3 linked regions of the Actomonas aquatica genome follow. The protein of the gene in region 2 interacts with the protein of the main gene of each other region in a pairwise test. Links are inferred from orthologs where the notes say so. Each region holds a gene or a part of one and is shown on either strand. Other genes may lie near its edges. The genes, in order: acpP, K1X11_RS03940 and secA.

Region 1 (4,058 bases), 530 kb from region 2 along the record:
CCCTGCCCCACGGCCCGCCCTCCTTTACGCACCTATGCGTATACCGGATGGCGCCCCTCCTCCGCTAAGGTTTTGGCGTGCGCGACGCCACCCCCTCCGACACCAGCGACCAACCGATCCTCTTCCGTCATCCACACGGCAGACGCATCCGGCTGATGGCCCGCGCCGCGAGCGCCCTGGGTCTGCTCACGGCGGTCACCACCACGAGCGTGGTCCTACGCGCCGCCTTTCAGCACGGCTTCGCGGAGCTGCACGCGCCGGCGCTTGCCCTGGCCTCATTGCTCGCCGTCGGCGGTCTGGGATTTGCCCTCCTCGCCTGCCGCTTCGCGCGGAGCTTCGTCACTCATTTTGAACTGTGGCCACGCAGCCATCTGGCGGTGGTGCGTGCTGCCGGCTGCTGGCGCGAGCAACTACAGCTCCTCGCTTGGCGTGAGTTCAGCACGGGGCACCTCAAGGCACACGCTCTCGCGCACGATCCCACGCTGCGTTTTTACACCCGCTCGCACGGCGCACTCATCTTCGAGCAAAGCGCCGGCGAAGCCCCCCACGGTTGGGTGGCCCTGCACCGTTTCCTGGAGAAGTGCAGCTTGCCGGAATGCCCGACGTCGCGAGACGAAAGGGAGGAAACCCTCCTCCGCACCCGCGTCGCCCGACCGACTCAGACCTTGCGGAAGACGACGGCGGCGTTCTGACCACCGAAGCCGAGGTTGTTGCTCAGCACCGTATCCACTTTGGCCTCACGCGCCGTGTTGGGCACGTAGTCGAGATCACACTCGGGATCGGGTTCGTGGAGATTGATCGTCGGCGGCAGCGTCTGGTGTTCGATCGCTTTCAAACAGGCGATGCTTTCGATACCGCCGGCGGCGCCCAGCAGGTGACCGGTCATCGATTTGGTCGACGAGACGGCGAGCTTGGTCGCGTGGTCGCCGAAGAGACGCTTGATCGCCATGGTCTCAAACTTGTCGTTGTAGGGCGTCGAGGTGCCGTGGGCGTTGATGTAATCCACGTCGGTGGTCTCGACTCCAGCCCACTTGAGCGCACGGGTCATGGCCATGCCAAGGCCCTTGCCTTCGGGATCGGGCATCGTGATGTGGTGAGCATCAGCCGTGGCCGCGTAACCCGCCACTTCGCCGTAGATCCGGGCACCGCGCGCCTTGGCGTGTTCGAGCGATTCGAGAATCAGCACGCCGGCGCCCTCACCCATCACAAAACCATCGCGGCCCTGAGAGAAGGGACGGCTGGCGGTGAGCGGATCGTCGTTGCGCGTGCTCATGGCCTTCATCGAGCAGAAGCTGGCGTAGGCAAACGGCGTGATCGCCGCTTCTGCGCCGCCTGCGATCATGACCTTGGCGTCACCGCGGCGGATCATGTGCATCGCTTCACCGATGGCGTGGGTCGCCGTGGCACAGGCGGACACCACGCCGAAGTTCGGACCACGCACGCCGTAGCGGATGGCGATGAGACCCGAGCAGATGTTGCCGATGAGGGCAGGAATGGTGAACGGCGAGACCTTGCGCGGACCACCATCGACGAGACGACGGAGCTGTTGCTCGTAGGTGAGCATGCCGCCAATGCCGGAGCCGACCAACACGCCGATCTCGTCGGGGTTCTCAGCGTCAAAATCGAGACCCGAATCCTCCACGGCCTGCTTCGCCGCCACAAAACCGAAGTGGGTGTAGCGGTCGTTGCGCCGCGCTTCCTTGGGATCCATGTGCTCCTCGACATTCCAGTCTCGCACTTCGGCACCAATTTGGCAGGCGAACGGTTCGGGATCGAACAACGCAACGCGGTCAACACCGGGTTTGCCGGCGACCAAGCTGGACCAGAAGGCCACCGGATCGTGGCCCAAACCGTGCACCGCACCGAGACCGGTGACGACCACACGCTGGGAATCGGGAAGGGTATCCATTCAGCGAAGACTTAAGGGAGGAACGATTTTAACAACAAAAAGGGCGCCCCACAGCGGCTCGCTTACGAGACCGGTAGGACGCCCAAAAATGTGACGGAAGACTCAGCTGTTGCCGGCCTTACCCTTGATGTAGTCGACGACCTGACCGACGGTCTGAAGCTTCTCGGCGTCGGACTCGGGAATCTCACCCTGAATCTCTTCCTTGAACTCTTCCTCGAAGGCCATGATCAGCTCGACAGTATCGAGGGAATCGGCACCGAGATCATCCAGGAACGAAGCTTCCGGAGTGATCTGTTCCTCGTTCACGTTGAGTTGGTTAACGATGATTTCCTTAACCCGTTGTTCGATGGTTTTTTGGTCGGACATGTGGAGGGACTACTAAAGGCGCTGAGGCTTCACATCACCATACCGCCGTCAACGGTAAAAACCTGTCCTGTGATGTAGGAGGACTCCTCACTGCACAGGAAGGTCGTGGCGTTGGCGATGTCGGTGGCTTCACCGAAGCGGCGCATGGGAATGAATTCAACGACTCCCTTTTGCACTTCTTCGCTGAGCTCAGCGGTCATATCAGTTTTGATGAAGCCGGGAGCGACGACATTCACGGTCACATTGCGGCGCGCGAATTCCTTCGCGACCGTCTTGCTGAAACCGATCATGCCCGCTTTCGCGGCAGAGTAATTGGCTTGGCCGGCATTCCCCATGATGCCGGAAACAGAAGAGATGTTGACGATGCGACCCCAGCGGTTGCGGCACATCGGCCAGCCGATGGCTTTGGTCCAATGGAAGCAGCTGGTGAGGTTCGTCTGCAGCACGGCGTCCCAGTCCTCTTCGGACATGCGCGCGAGCAATCCATCGCGGGTGATACCGGCGTTGTTCACCAAGATATCGATCTTGCCGAACTCCTTGAGCAACTCTTCGGCAGCGGCCTGCACGGCCGGTCCATCGGACACGTCAACCGCCCGCGCGACGGCTTCACCGCCGGCGGCTTTAATGGCGTCAGCGACCCCCCCGCAGCTGGCGGGATTCTTGGACACACAAATGACTTTAACGCCCTTTGCGGCGAGGGACTCGGCGATGGCCTTGCCGATGCCACGGCCAGCGCCCGTCACCAATGCGGTGCGATCAGTAAACGTCATAGAAGGTGCAAAGTGCGCGAAGCTCTTAACCGGGGGCGAGGACAAAATGCATCGGCTGCGCCCACCGGTTTAACACATGCGCCCTCACTCGTCTGGCGGCGTAAAGCCGCGCCGCAGCACGTTTTCACTCACCAACCGCGGGACGAGGAAGTTCTCCAGATAACCGCGGCCGCCCGCCTTGGTGCCACCACCACTCATGCGGTAACCGCCAAACGGCTGACGTTCGACGATGGCCCCGGTGATCGCGCGATTGAGGTAGATGTTACCCGCTTCGAGCTCAGCCGCGGCCCGACGCAATGCAGAAGGTCGCCGCGAGAACAAACCGGCCGTGAGCGCATAGTCGGTGCCGTTGGCCCACGCGATGGCTTCATCGAGATCACGGGCCCGCAGGATCGCGACAACGGGTCCAAAAACCTCGTCTTGGGCGATGCGATGGTCGGGCCGCACCTCGGTGAACACGGTCGGCCCAATGAACCAACCGTGGGCCGGCGCGGTGCCTTGATAAGCCAGACGCGCCTCCCCTCGCCCGGTATCGATGCAGCCGCGAATCTTGCGCTGCGCCTCCTCGTCGATGACTGGCCCCACCAACGTGCCGGGATCGGTCGGGTCGCCGATTTGCAGGCTGCCGCAGGCCGCGACAAAACGCTCCACAAACGTATCGTAGATGCCGTCGAGCACGATGAGTCGCGACAGGGCCGAACACTTCTGACCGCTGAATCCAAACGCTGAATACAGCGCCCCAGGAATGGCTTCATCCAAGTCGGCGTCGTCGTCGATGATGAGTGCGTTCTTGCCGCCCATTTCACAGACCACCTTCTTGAGCTGCGTCTGGCCCGGCAGCGTGCGCCCGGCGGCTTCCCAAATGGCGGTGCCCACCGCTCGCGAGCCCGTGAAAGCCACGAAGCTGATCTGCGGATGCGCCACCAGATGCGCGCCAATTTCCTCACCTCGCCCGGGGAGGAAGTGCAGCACCTCGGCCGGCACGCCGGCCTCGCGCAGGATGTCGTAGCATA
Region 2 (3,941 bases):
CGTCGCCGTAGGACGGTTCGAAGCCGGTGTTGGCGGCTTGGAGGGCAGCCCAGGCTTCTGGGCAAATGCCGGAGGTATTGTCGCTGGCGAAATGATGGAACTCGGAGTCGGACATGACAGTAATGCTATACGGAAGCGGAGACCTTGCGGGCAAAGGCTTGCGAGCGAAAGGCGAAGAATTTTGTGGTTTGGCAAGCACCGGTGTGGTGCCTTCGCTGCGCATGATGCCACCGTCCGATGCCAGCTCCAGTTTCAGTGCGCCCAATTTGTATCTGGTGGGATTTATGGGCACCGGCAAAACGACCATCGGTCGCGCGGTGGCTCAGCGCTTGAAATACCGGCTGTTGGACAGTGACTACGAAATCGAAAAGGCGATGGGGAAAACGATCCCCGAAATCTTCGCGAACCCCGACGAAGGGGAGCCGTTCTTTCGGCAGTTGGAGCGAAATTTCATCGATGAGGGCCATCCGCCGGAAAACTGCGTGGTGGCCTGCGGCGGCGGTCTGGTGGTGCAGCCCGGCATGCTCGATCTGCTGAAGCGCAAGGGCGTGGTCGTGTGCCTGCACGCGTCGCTCGAAACGATTTTAAAGCGCACCTCGGCCAATCGGAATCGGCCGTTGCTCGATGTGGAGGATCCGATGGATCGCATCCGCGCGCTCTACAAGGAGCGGGAGCCGGTCTACAAACGGGCTGGCGCGGTCATCCTGACCGATCACCGGCCGACGAGTGACATCATCTCGCATGTCATGCGGGTGTATCGCCGCGAAGTGCCGGATTGGTTGAAGAAACAGGCCAAGGCGGCCGGGCCCCATGGCGGCTGATCGAGAGGTTCTGCGGGAGCGACTGCACGCACTCGGTTTTGACGTGGTGCGATTCGCCCGCGTGGACGGAGATAGTCCAGGGGCGGATGCGTTTGAGCGATGGTTGGATTCGGGGCATCAGGCCGACATGGCGTGGATGGAACGCTCGCGGGCGAAACGTCGCGACGTCACGCAGGTGCAGGCCGGGGCGACCACGCTGGTGATGTTGGGCGTGAATTACGCGCCGGCGCCGGCGGTGGGGGCCGCGGCGGTGCCGGCTGAGGACGGGGGCGGCACGGGCGTCTGGGCGCGTTACGCGCTGCACGACGATTACCATGACTCGATCAAACCGGGTTTGGTTGCGGCCGGGCAAGTGCTGGAGCAATGGGGCGGCATCAGCGGAGCCGACTACCGGTATTACGTCGATACCGGGCCGGTGCTGGAGCGCAGTTGGGCGGCGCGCGCCGGGGTGGGGTTTACGGGGAAAAACGCCATGCTGATTTCGCGGGAGTTTGGCAATTGGCTGTTCCTGGCGGCCATCGTGGTAGGCGGCGGCATCTTGATCGAACCCGATGCGCCCGTGAGTCGGGCGGCGGCGGATCGACCGGTGGGGACGCTTTGCGGCTCGTGCACGGCGTGTCTTGAGGCGTGTCCGACGCAGGCGCTGGTCGCGCCGGGGGAATTGGATGCGCGGCGCTGCATCTCTTATCACACGATCGAAAACCGCGGCATCATTCCGCGGGCAATGCGGCGCGGGATCGGCGATCGGCTCTATGGTTGCGACATCTGTGCGGAGGTGTGCCCGTGGAATCGGTTTGCGCAGGCCTCGAAATCGCTGCTGCTGAACCGGCGGCCGGAGCTCGCGGCGCTATCGTTGGAAGAAATCCTGACGCTGACGCCGGAGCGTTTCGCCGCCGTCTTCAAAGGCACGGCCGTGAAGCGGCTCAAGCTGCGCGGCCTGTTGCGCAACGCCTGTATCGTCGCGGCGAATACGGGAGCGTTGGCGTGCCGACCGGCGCTCTGGCGCTTGGCGGCCGAGAGTGAGTGGGCGATGGTGCGCGCCCATGCCGTCGCGGCTTTGCGGGAACTCGGCGCGACGCTCGACGAGCTGGCCGCGTTGCGCGGGCGGGAGACCGATGCCGCGGTGCTGGCGGAATTCGGTGAACCTACGCCGTGAAATAGGCGCGCATGGCCGCCATAAAATCGGCCGGCGGGCGGGTGGGTTGGCCCTTGGCGTCGACGAAGGCGTGCGTCGTCTGGGCGGTCGCTAGCAGGTCCTCGCCGCGGCGGATCTCGTAATCGATTTTGATGCGAATGCCGGGGCGGTCGCGGATCACGGCGTGGATTTCCACGTCGTCGTCATAGACCGCGGGGCGGCGGTAGCTCACCGATAGATCGAGCACGGGCAGGCGGTAGCCGGCCTGTTCCAGGTCACGGTAAGGGTAACCGTAATCGCGGAGCAATTGGGTGCGAGCGACCTCCAACCACGGCAGGTAGCTGCCATGGTAAACAATAGCCATCGCGTCGGTCTCGGCATAGCGGACGCGGATCGTAGTGCGGGATTCGAGCATGAAAGGTGGCGACGGCGCAGGACGTGTCAGGAGTCGGCGAGAGCCTCACCGAACAGCACGCGGGCCGAATGCGACCAGTTGTTGCGGCGGGCCCAGTTCCAACCGGCCTGGCCGAGGCGTTCGCGCAGGGCGCGATCGCTGATGAGTTTTTCGAAGGCGGCGGTGAGCTGCGCCGGGTGGTGGGGCGGCACCAGCAGGCCGGTCTCACCATCGGCGACGGCTTCGGCCACGCCGCCGACGGCGTGGGCGACGACGGGCAGGCCGTGGGCGGCGGCCTCGAGGTAGACCAATCCAAAGCCCTCCACGCTGTTGCCAAAGTCGATACTGGTCATGCCGAAGACGTCGGCGCGGTCGTAGATGCGGCTCAGTTCGTTGTCGGGCACATCGCCGAAGAAGCGCACCGGGAAGTCGCACTGGGCGGCGGTGCTGCGAAGGCTCTGCTCGTAGGACTCCTTGGCGGTGGAGCCCACCAGCCAATATTCGATCTGGTCGCGGAAGCGGGGCGCGAGGGCTTGGAGGGCCTGCAGGGTGATGAGCTGACCCTTGCGCGGGTGGAGCCGACCCACGGTGAGGATGACGACCTTGGGATTGGGCGCGGTGGCCGGGTGTTCCACGACAGCGAAGTCGGAACGCAGGGCGCCGGGCGTGAGCAGAATCTTGGAGCGGGCCTCGGGGAAATGGGTGTGCAACAGATCGCGGGTGTAGCCGGAGAGCACGCTGATGCGGTTGGCGTAGCCGATGAGGCGGCGGGCGAGGGGACGGATGAGCGGGTTGCGGTAAAACTTCAGCACCTCGGAGCCATGGAACGTGAGCACGAGGTGTTTGGGCCGGAAGGCATGAAAGCGCTGGAGCAACATCAGCGTGAGCATCGGCCCGGGCTCCGGCAGGTAGACGGTGGCTCGGCGTAACTCACGGCGGCGGCGGATCAATTGCCAGGCCAAGCGAAGCTGACATGTCAGGTCGTGGGTGCCCTTGAGCGGCATGCGCCAAACCCGAAACGGCCACAGGCTGGCGTCGCGCACGGTCGGGGCTTCCTGGGCCCAGACCTCGACATCGAGCCCGAGTCCCACCGATGCCTTGGCCATTTCCTCGGTGAAGGTCGCGATCCCGCCACGCTTCGGGTAAAACTCGTGCGTGATGAGATAGAGCGTCTGAGACGACAGAGGGTTAAAGGCGGGATCGGACATCGGAAACGCGGTCGCTCGAAGCGACGCGCGGAATGAAACAGCGACCGTTTACTGAAAATGGCGTAGTGAATGCAAACGCGGGTTCTGAAATTCTGTCAGCAGCGGAAAGCCGCGTCGGAATACCAACGTTTGAGTAACTTTTTGATCTCGGTCGGTCTGATGGAACGTCACAGCGTGGGTCCAAGAATTACGTTTACATTCAAAATACCGAAACCTAACTACCGAAAATCATGCCTAAAGGAGACCTCGATGGTCAGGAGGGCCACGCGGCCCCGGAGACGGCCCCCAAACCGTTCTCAATAGAAGATGAGTCGGCGCTGCGCGAATCGCTCAAGCGGTGTTCGCCCGCGACCATTGAGGCCGCGATTGCCTATCGTAAGACT
Region 3 (4,609 bases), 1.4 Mb from region 2 along the record:
CCAGGCGGGGCACGGTGCGGATCAGCTCCGGCAGGGGCACCTCGCGATCAAAATAGCGGTAGATCGCGTGCAGGCAGGTCGGGCCGCAGGTGGTATCGTCGGGTTGCGGGAGGATCTCCAGGGAGAGCAGGTGCCGGGGAGGCGAATCGTGAACGGACATCTAACGGGTCAGGCAGGATTGTCGTCCATAGCATCGGCGAGTCCACTGCCAAGCACGCTGATGAAACCTGTTTGTAATCGGTCGAAGCTGGACCTCACCCGCGTCGCCCAACACGGTTATCGCCATGAATTCGCAGGCATGGCGGGGAATCTTGGCGGCGGGCATCGTAGCATTGACCGGTTGTGAATCCACCCAGTCCCGGTTGAAGGAGCGCGAAGCCACCGCCCGCGGTTGGAGCCCGGTCACGCGGGAGCGGGTCACTCGCGGCGAAATCAAACCCGGAGACGATTACGACATGGTGTATGTCGCCCTGGGCCAACCGGGCGACATCGAGACGATCACCGTGCGAGATGGCGGCGTGCTCACGATTTGGAACTACCCCAAAATCGTCCAACGCCAGATCAGCGAAGAAACGGTGGACTACGAGGAGATCACGGAATTCGACGTGCGCACCGGACAACGGCTGCAATATCGCATCCCCGTGCGCGAGGGGGTTTACGAAACCAGCAAACAGCAAGGCCTGCAGGTGATTTTCCGCGACGGCCTTGTAACCAGTGTGCGTTGGGGCCGGAACGGTCCGCCGGCTGCCGCCAGCGAAGAAAACTAAAAGCAAAAGACCGGACCCGCGCTGGAGTCCGGTCTGCGAAAACGAGCAATGTGGTGGGGTCGCTCAGCGACCGTGGCACTGCTTGAACTTCTTGCCGCTGCCACAGGGGCACGGGTCATTGCGACCGACCTTGGGCATGGCCTGCGCCGGCTGGGGCTTGGGCATGGGCAGCTTGATGTCGCTGGCCGGCTTGCGCGCGGGAGCGGCGCCGGGCATACCGCCCACGCCACCACCGGTGACATGGGAACGGATCTGCGGCGGAGGCGGTGCGGCAGCAGCGGTGGGCGCTTGCGGCGCGTTCTCCGGGCCCTCGGTCTTCGCGCCACGACTGAGGAGCTGCAACATGTTTTCGAAGGCTTGGATGTTGGAGGCGCTGCGGAAGAGGCCGGTGCAAATCTTGAGCCGCACGTTGCCCATGAGTTCCTCGAAGTATTTGAAGGCCTCGCCCTTGTATTCAACGAGCGGATCCTTCTGGCCGTAGGAGCGCAGGCCGATGGCGCGGCGCAGCTCTTCCATTTCGGTGAGGTGCTCCTGCCAGTGGCGGTCGATGGCGTTGATGATCACGTAGCGCTCGAGGGCGCCGAGGGCTTCGGGGATCTCGACGGATTCCTTCACCTCGTAGGACTTTTTGACCTTCTCGAGGACAATGCGCGTCGAGTCCTCGAAGTTGCGGCCCTTGAGGTCCTGCACGTGCAGGCCGATCGGGAAATGGGTATTGAGCCAGCCGATGAGCTGTTCGAGCGACTCCTCGGTCGGGCCGCCCTTCTCGCCCCAACCGGCGGTCTCGAGGCGTTCTTCGACCTCTTCCTGCACCTGCTCGAAGATGATGTCCTTGGGGCGCTCGGCGTGGATGGCGGCATTGCGGATGCCGTAGATGACTTCGCGCTGCTGGTTGAGCACGTCGTCGTATTGGAGGAGGCGTTTGCGGATGGAGAAGTTCTGTTGCTCGACCTTCTTCTGCGCGCTCTCGATGGAGCGGTTGAGCAGGGAGTGCTCGAGCTCTTCGCCTTCGCGCATGGAGCCTTCCATGAGGCGCGAGGCCAGATTGCCCTGGAGGAAGAGGCGCATGAGGTTGTCTTCCAGCGAGAGGAAGAACTTGGTCGTGCCGGGGTCGCCCTGACGCGAACAACGACCGCGCAACTGGCGGTCGATACGACGCGATTCGTGGCGCTCGGTGCCGATCACATAGAGGCCGCCGAGTTCGCGCACCCCTTCGCCGAGCTTAATATCGGTGCCGCGACCGGCCATGTTGGTGGCAATGGTGACGGCGCCGCGATGACCGGCGCGGGTGACGATGTCGGCCTCCTGCTCGTGGAACTTGGCGTTGAGCACGGTGTGCACGATGCCGGCGCGGCGGAGCATGCGGGAAAGCACTTCGGACGACTCGACCGAGACGGTGCCGACGAGGACCGGTTGGCCGCGCTTGTTGGCTTCGGTGATCTCCGCCACCACCGCGTTAAACTTGTCGCGGCGGGTCTTGAAGATGGAGTCGTTCTTATCGATGCGGATGTTGGGCTTGTTGGTCGGGATGACCTGCACGCCCAAGCGGTAGATTTCGCTGAACTCGGTGGCTTCCGTCTCCGCCGTGCCGGTCATACCGGCCAGCTTCTCATACATGCGGAAGTAGTTCTGGATGGTAACGGTGGCGTAGGTGCGGGTCTCGCGCTCGATGTTGACGCCTTCCTTGGCTTCGACGGCTTGGTGGAGACCGTCGGACCAGCGACGGCCCGGCATGACGCGGCCGGTGTTCTCGTCGACGATGTTCACCTTGCCATCTTGGACGACGTATTCGACGTCGCGCTCGTAGAGGCAGAAGGCGCGCAGGAGCTGGGAAATGGCGTGGATCTCTTCGGAAACCTCGGCGTAGGCCTCGTGGGACTTGTTCTTGCGCTCCTCGCGTTGCTCCGGCGTGAGGGAGGTGTCGGCGTCGATGGCGGAGTGCTCGGTGGCAAGGTCGGGCAGGACGAAGGCGTCGGGGTTATCGGGGCGCAGGGTGCGACGACCGATTTCGGTGAGGTCGGCCTGGTGTTGGCGCTCGTCGATGGAGAAGAAGAGCTCTTCTTTGAGGGCGAACATCTCGGTCTTCTGCAGATCGGAGTTCATCTCGGTCTCGATCTTGTCGAGGGCCTTGCGGGCGGCCGGAATCTCGAGGACGCGCAGGAGTTGTTTGTTGCGCGGGCTGCCGAGCTTCACCTGGAGGAGCTTGCGCATGGCCTCGTGGCGGGCGTCGGCATCGGCGCTGTCGTCCTCGATGACCGGCTTGGCTTCGGAGACGAGACGGTTGCAGAGCTTGGCCTGCATGTTGACCAGGCGCTCGACCGTCGGCTTGAGGCGGGTAAAGGGCTGCTCGCGCTCAATCGGCGCCGGACCGGAAATGATGAGCGGGGTGCGGGCTTCGTCGACGAGGATGGAGTCGATTTCGTCCACGATACAGAACCAGTGGTCGCGCTGCACCTGGTCCTCCTTACGCGTGGCCATGCCGTTGTCGCGGAGGTAGTCGAAGCCAAATTCGGAGGCGGTGCCGTAGGTGATGTCGCAACCATACATCTCGCGGCGCACGGCCGGGGCCATTTGTTGCTGGATGCAACCCACGGTGAGCCCGAGGTATTTGTAGAGATGGCCCATCCACTCGGAGTCGCGGCGGGCGAGGTAGTCATTGACGGTGACCAGCTGCGAATTGCGACCGACGAGGGCGTTGAGGTAGAGCGGCAGGGTGGCGACGAGAGTTTTACCTTCACCGGTCGCCATTTCGGCGATCTTGCCTTTGTGCAGGGCGATGCCACCGATGAGCTGCACATCGAAGTGGACCATGTCCCAACGCTGTTCGTGGCCATTGACGACGGCGGTGGTGCCGACGAGACGGCGGGCGGCGTTCTTCACCGTGGCGTAGGCCTCGGGCAGGATGTCGTCGAGGGTTTCGCCGTTTTTGAGGCGCTCGCGAAATTCGGGGGTCTTCGCCTTGAGCTGCTCTTCGCTGAGCGCCTGATACGACTCCTCGATCTCGTTGATCTTGGCGACGAGGGGCTTAACGGACTCGAGGAACTTGCGATAGTGACGACCGGCGAAACGTTTGAACAGAAAGTCGAACATGAGGAACCGGCCAGCGTAGGCCGGGCCACCGCCTTGGCAAATGACAAATCCCGATGTTCCTCAGAGGTAACTTCCGTCAAAAAGACGACGGGCGCGCCCTCGAGTGAGACAGCACCGGGCGACACGATGACACACTTGGGCTCGCGGTGGCGCAGGTTATAGCGCGCCCCGCCTCGGTCTCAGACCTGCGTGCGGAAGTAATCGATGGTGCGTTTAAGGCCTTCCTCGAGCGGCACGGTCGGCGCCCAATCGAGGTGTTTTTTGGCCAAGGTAATGTCGGGCTGGCGCTGCTTCGGGTCATCGGCCGGGAGCGGCTGGTGGATGATCTTGGAGGGGCCGCCCACCAACTTGAGGGTGAGCTCCGCCAGCTCGAGCATGGTGAACTCGCCGGGGTTGCCGATGTTGACCGGGCCGACCGTAGCGTCCTGCGCCATGAGTCGCAGGAAGCCTTCGATGAGGTCGTCGACGTAGCAGAAGGAGCGCGTCTGGGAGCCGTCGCCGTAGACGGTGAGATCCTGCCCCTGCAGCGCTTGCACGATGAAGTTGGAGACGACGCGCCCATCGTTGGGGTGCATGCGCGGGCCGTAGGTGTTGAAGATGCGCACCACGCGAATATCGACGCCGTTCTCCCGGTAATAGTCGAAGAACAGGGTCTCGGCACAACGCTTCCCTTCGTCGTAGCAGGAGCGCAGGCCGATGGTGTTGACGTTGCCCCAATACGACTCGGGCTGCGGGTGCACGGTTGGGTCACC

The links.
Region 1: the proteins of K1X11_RS03940 (region 2) and acpP interact in binary tests that used the Escherichia coli proteins (3 or more experiments, as listed by UniProt). The link is inferred for Actomonas aquatica from one-to-one orthologs.
Region 3: the proteins of K1X11_RS03940 (region 2) and secA interact in binary tests that used the Escherichia coli proteins (3 or more experiments, as listed by UniProt). The link is inferred for Actomonas aquatica from one-to-one orthologs.

The regions. Positions count from the first base shown.
Region 1 is NZ_CP139781.1:1,570,201-1,574,258, forward strand. The notes cover bases 644-3,632. They hold acpP (acyl carrier protein), read right to left. Parts: upstream 2,276-3,632; coding sequence 2,012-2,275; downstream 644-2,011. Other genes in these bases: K1X11_RS06030 (hypothetical protein), read left to right, coding at 644-692; fabF (beta-ketoacyl-ACP synthase II), read right to left, coding at 659-1,909; fabG (3-oxoacyl-[acyl-carrier-protein] reductase), read right to left, coding at 2,305-3,045; K1X11_RS06050 (proline dehydrogenase family protein), read right to left, coding at 3,130-3,632. Outside these bases: more of K1X11_RS06030, read left to right, coding at 78-643; more of K1X11_RS06050, read right to left, coding at 3,633-4,058. UniProt on the Escherichia coli protein: Carrier of the growing fatty acid chain in fatty acid biosynthesis.
Region 2 is NZ_CP139781.1:1,038,269-1,042,209, reverse strand. Bases 670-3,541 are described here. They hold K1X11_RS03940 (acyl-CoA thioesterase), read right to left. Parts: upstream 2,372-3,541; coding sequence 1,967-2,371; downstream 670-1,966. Other genes in these bases: K1X11_RS03935 (glycosyltransferase family 4 protein), read right to left, coding at 2,398-3,541; queG (tRNA epoxyqueuosine(34) reductase QueG), read left to right, coding at 811-1,977; K1X11_RS03950 (shikimate kinase), read left to right, coding at 670-821. Also shown: K1X11_RS03955 (threonine aldolase family protein), read right to left, coding at 1-115; more of K1X11_RS03950, read left to right, coding at 222-669; more of K1X11_RS03935, read right to left, coding at 3,542-3,558; K1X11_RS03930 (ApeI family dehydratase), read left to right, coding at 3,789-3,941.
Region 3 is NZ_CP139781.1:2,402,809-2,407,417, forward strand. What follows is about bases 631-4,170. They hold secA (preprotein translocase subunit SecA), read right to left. Parts: upstream 3,858-4,170; coding sequence 831-3,857; downstream 631-830. Other genes in these bases: K1X11_RS09400 (hypothetical protein), read left to right, coding at 631-767; K1X11_RS09410 (UDP-glucuronic acid decarboxylase family protein), read right to left, coding at 4,037-4,170. In the rest of the region: K1X11_RS09395 (hypothetical protein), read right to left, coding at 1-160; more of K1X11_RS09400, read left to right, coding at 285-630; more of K1X11_RS09410, read right to left, coding at 4,171-4,609. UniProt on the Escherichia coli protein: Required for protein export, interacts with the SecYEG preprotein conducting channel.